Regions from separate parts of the Apibacter adventoris genome, predicted to be linked through region 2. Evidence: riboswitches for the same ligand, from Rfam matches in the RefSeq annotation. Region 2 holds a riboswitch; the other holds the start of a gene.
The links. A riboswitch is a leader RNA that binds a small molecule or an ion and turns the genes downstream of it on or off. The one in region 2 is predicted to bind S-adenosylmethionine.

Region 1 (2,211 bases), on a different contig from region 2:
ACCGATACCGGAGAATTATAAATAGTTAGTTCTTCTTTTACTTTCTGTAATTTCTGGATATCTCTGGCTATTAAAACCACATGTGCCTTTTGTCTGGCAAATGCATGAGCGATTCCTAAACCTATACCATCTGTACCGCCGGTTATAATAACATTTTTGTTTGTAAACATCTTATAAATTTTAATTTTTGGTTAATAATATTAATTTATTTACAAAAAATGTAAATAATCTACAATTGCAAAGAAATAAACTATTTTTTATATTTACAACATTATTTGTAAATTATTTACAAAATGAGTGATAATAAAAATCTTTCTTTTGATTTTAAGTTTTTAGAGAAATTAATTATAGGTATTGGAGAGGTTTCTCAAATAACCGGAATCCCTTGTCGTCAAATCAGGTATTGGGAAGACAAAGGAATAATAAAAAGCCTTACAGAAGAAGAAGGAAAAAACAGGAGATATAATTATGAAAACATCAAAAAAATATTACTTATTAAAGAATTATTAGAAGAAGGATATACTTTAGATGCTTCAGCTAAAAAACTGGAAAGCAGAATGCAAATGATTGAAAGCGCTTTGAAAAAGCTGAATTTTGATGAAGAATCTGATGAAAAATAAAATATTATCCTTTTCATTTTCCAATTCTATCAATAGATAAATTCTTTAGATAGATGCTTTAAGTGTTCATAAGCTTTATTATGTTAGTTTGTTAGTTTGTTTGTGCACTCATATCCTTGTTAATAATGCAGATTTAAATTATTTTTAAAAAACTATAATAATATTATCTCTTATTTTTTATTGAAATTTCAAAAAATAAATCTATATTTGCATATTAACTGGATCATTAATAAAATTACTTATCAAGAAAGGTGGAGGGAATTGGCCCAATGATACCTTAGCAACCCTCTTATATGAGAAGGTGCTGCATCCAACCCCATTATGGGAAAGATAAGTCGAGAATAGCTTTATAACCCGATTTAAATATATTAAGCTTCTTTCGACCTATCGGAAGAAGCTTTTTTTAGCTTCTTCTGAAAAAAATAGGAAAATCTTGTATAAGTTGTTTTGTTGTGATTAATGAATTTAATTTATTAATTGTAAAAAACAACCACATCATGAAATTAGAAACAAAAATTGTACACATTTCTAAACCAGATGAATTAACGGGAGCAATCTCTACTCCTATTTACCAAACATCTTCTTATGTACAGGAAGCACCCGATGTAAATAAAGGTTTTGCTTATACACGTACCGGAAACCCCACTCGGAAAGTAGTAGAAGAGGCTATTGCTGAATTGGAAATGGGTACTAACGGGTTTGCTTTTGCCTCGGGATTAGCTGCAACAGATTGCGTGTTGAAATTATTAAAACAAGGAGATGAAGTAGTAGCTGTAAACGATGTTTATGGGGGTACTTACAGAGTATTAACTACTATATATAATCGTTTGGGAATCACTTCTAAATTTATTGATACTACAGATATTGAAAATGTTAAAAATGCGATTTCTTCTAAAACCCGCTTTATATGGTTGGAATCTCCTACAAATCCGACTTTAAAAATTTCAGATATTGCCGAAATTTCAAAACTAGCAAAAAGTGTAGGTGCTTTGCTGATAGTAGATAATACATTTTTATCTCCTGTACTCCAAAACCCTATAGAATTAGGTGCGGATATAGTGGTACACAGCGGTACCAAATATTTATCCGGACATGGAGATGTTTTAAGTGGTTTTCTAGTTGTAAAAGATCCCAAACTAGCTGAAGAACTAAAATATATACAAAACACAACCGGAGGAGTTTTGTCGCCTTTTGATAGTTGGCTTACCCTAAGGGGAATACAAACACTTCCTTTAAGAATGAAAAAACATTCTGAAAATGGGCTAAAAGTAGCAGAATTTCTGGTTAATCATCCTAAAGTAGATAAAGTATATTATCCGGGCTTAAAAGGACATAAAAATCATGAAATTGCAGCAAAGCAACAAAAAGCATTCGGAGGTATGGTTTCATTTAGTTTGAAAGATGATACTATTGCTGCTGCTACAGATTTTTTAACTCGTACAAAAATATTTCTTTTGGCGGAAAATTTAGGTGATGTAAGAAGTTTAGTAAGCCACCCTGTAAGTATGACTCATAAATCTACCCCTATAGAAGTGCGAAAAGCCTCAGGAATACAAGATTCTCTTATTCGTTTATCTGTAGGTATAGAAGA
Region 2 (2,211 bases):
AGTGGTAAAAGCAATTCAAAGAAACCGAGCAGGATTAAAAGACCCTAATCGACCTATCGGAACCTTCATTTTCTTAGGATCTACCGGTGTAGGAAAAACTCAATTAGCTAAAGTAATGGCGAAAGAATTGTTTGATTCGGAAGATGCTCTTATTAGAATTGATATGAGCGAATATATGGAAAAATTTGCGGTATCAAGATTAGTAGGTGCGCCTCCGGGATATGTAGGGTATGAAGAAGGAGGACAGCTAACAGAAGCCGTGAGAAGAAAACCTTATGCGGTAATATTACTTGATGAAATAGAAAAAGCTCACCCGGATGTTTTTAATATATTGTTACAAATATTGGATGATGGACATGTAACTGATAGTTTAGGAAGAAAAATAGATTTTAGAAATACTATCATAATATTGACCTCCAATATAGGAACTCGAGAATTAAAAGAATTTGGCGATGGAGTTGGTTTTGGTACTTCTGCTAAAAAATCATCTTCAGATGCAAGAGCAAAATCAACTTTAGAAAATGCTTTAAAAAGAACTTTTGCTCCAGAATTCCTAAACAGGATAGATGACGTAATTGTATTTAACAACTTAGATAAAGATAACATTTCTAAAATTATTGATCTTGAATTACAAAAAGTATATGCAAGAATTGATAAATTAGGATACAAAGTAGAATTATCTCCAGAAGCTAAAGAATTTATTATAGAAAAAGGATGGGATAAAAACTTTGGAGCACGTCCTCTTAAAAGAGCTATACAAAAGTATATAGAAGATTTAATTGCTGAAGAAATAATTAATTCTTCAATATTAAAAGAAGATCATATACAAATTCGTTTAAATAAAGATAAAAGTAATACTGAGATAAAAATTTTAGGTAAAAAAGAAAAAACATCAGAATCGAAAGAGTAAGAAAATAAAATATATATTCTAAAAAAGCCACTTGATCAAGTGGCTTTTTTAGTTTGTAAATGAATTGGATATAAAACTGATTTTAAACAACAAGAAAATTATTTTATTTAAGATAATTAAATTCTATAAAATAATAATATATTTGCAAGACTTATCAAGAAAGGTGGAGGGACTGGCCCTGTGAAACCTTGGCAACCGGCTAACTTCAGCATGGTGCTAATTCCAGCCCTTAAGGGGAAAGATGAGTGATTTGCTTAAATAAAAATCTACCAAGCGAATAAAATCTTTTCTTTAAGACTTTCTTGATTAAGATTATTTATAAAATGATCTAATAATTAAAAAAAGAGAATGAAAAAAAAGATTTTATTAATTTTATCCTTATTATTTGTAAGTTTTTTTGAATATATAACAGCTCAGGAAAAAGTAGCCATAGACTCTTTAGAACAGTTTAATGATTTAGATGAAGTAGTTATAATAGGAGGAAGGAATTCCGAGAGAACCGTTGTAAATTCTCCTGTAGCCATAGATGTTATAGATGTAAGGAAAATTGAAAAAAATTCACCACAAATTACAGCTAATGATTTATTAAATTATTTGGTTCCTTCATTTAATTCGGTACGTCAATCATCCTCAGACGGTACCGAACACATAGATCCGGCAACTTTGAGAGGTATGGGACCAGATCAGGTTTTGGTTTTAGTAAATGGAAAAAGACGTCATACTACTTCTTTAGTTAATTATCAAAATACAGTAGGCAATGGTTCAGTAGGGACAGATTTAAGTGCAATACCTGTTTCAGCAATAGAAAAAATTGAAGTATTAAGAGATGGAGCAGCAGCACAATATGGATCTGATGCCATAGCAGGAGTAATTAATATTATTTTAAAAAAAAATGAAGGAGGATCAGCCTCTATATCTTATGGAATAACTAATAGAAAAGATGGTGAAAACTACAACTTTAGTGGAAATTATGGAACTAAATTAGGAACTAACGGAGGTTCTATAAATCTTTCACTGGTGGTAAGCCAAAGAAATAAAACCAACCGTTCATATGAAAACAATTTAGATAAGTTTGGAAACAATTTTGCTTATGAATTTGCTCCAAATCCAGAACAGGCAAGAGCAGAAGATGAACAAATTATGGCAGCAAAGGGGGTTACACAAAGAGATTTTAGATTTAGAATAGGTGATGCACAGATTAAAAATCAACAATTTTTTGTAAATGCTATCTATCCTCTCTCAGATAAATTTAACTTATATTCTTTCGGAGGAGCTAGTTTAAGGCAGGGAGAAGGAGCAGA

Region 1: it holds a riboswitch for S-adenosylmethionine, as region 2 does, so the genes downstream of both, C4S76_RS05435 (trans-sulfuration enzyme family protein) here and C4S76_RS11990 (TonB-dependent receptor plug domain-containing protein) in region 2, are expected to answer to the same signal.

Annotation. Positions count from the first base shown of each region.
Region 1 is NZ_PSZN01000010.1:41,212-43,422, forward strand. It holds gene C4S76_RS05425 (SDR family NAD(P)-dependent oxidoreductase) at 1-170, opposite strand, end outside; gene C4S76_RS05430 (MerR family transcriptional regulator) at 294-620, shown strand; SAM riboswitch class I at 857-957, shown strand; gene C4S76_RS05435 (trans-sulfuration enzyme family protein) at 1,118-2,211, shown strand, end outside.
Region 2 is NZ_PSZN01000017.1:71,985-74,195, reverse strand. It holds gene C4S76_RS06625 (ATP-dependent Clp protease ATP-binding subunit) at 1-910, shown strand, start outside; SAM riboswitch class I at 1,059-1,158, shown strand; gene C4S76_RS11990 (TonB-dependent receptor plug domain-containing protein) at 1,259-2,211, shown strand, end outside.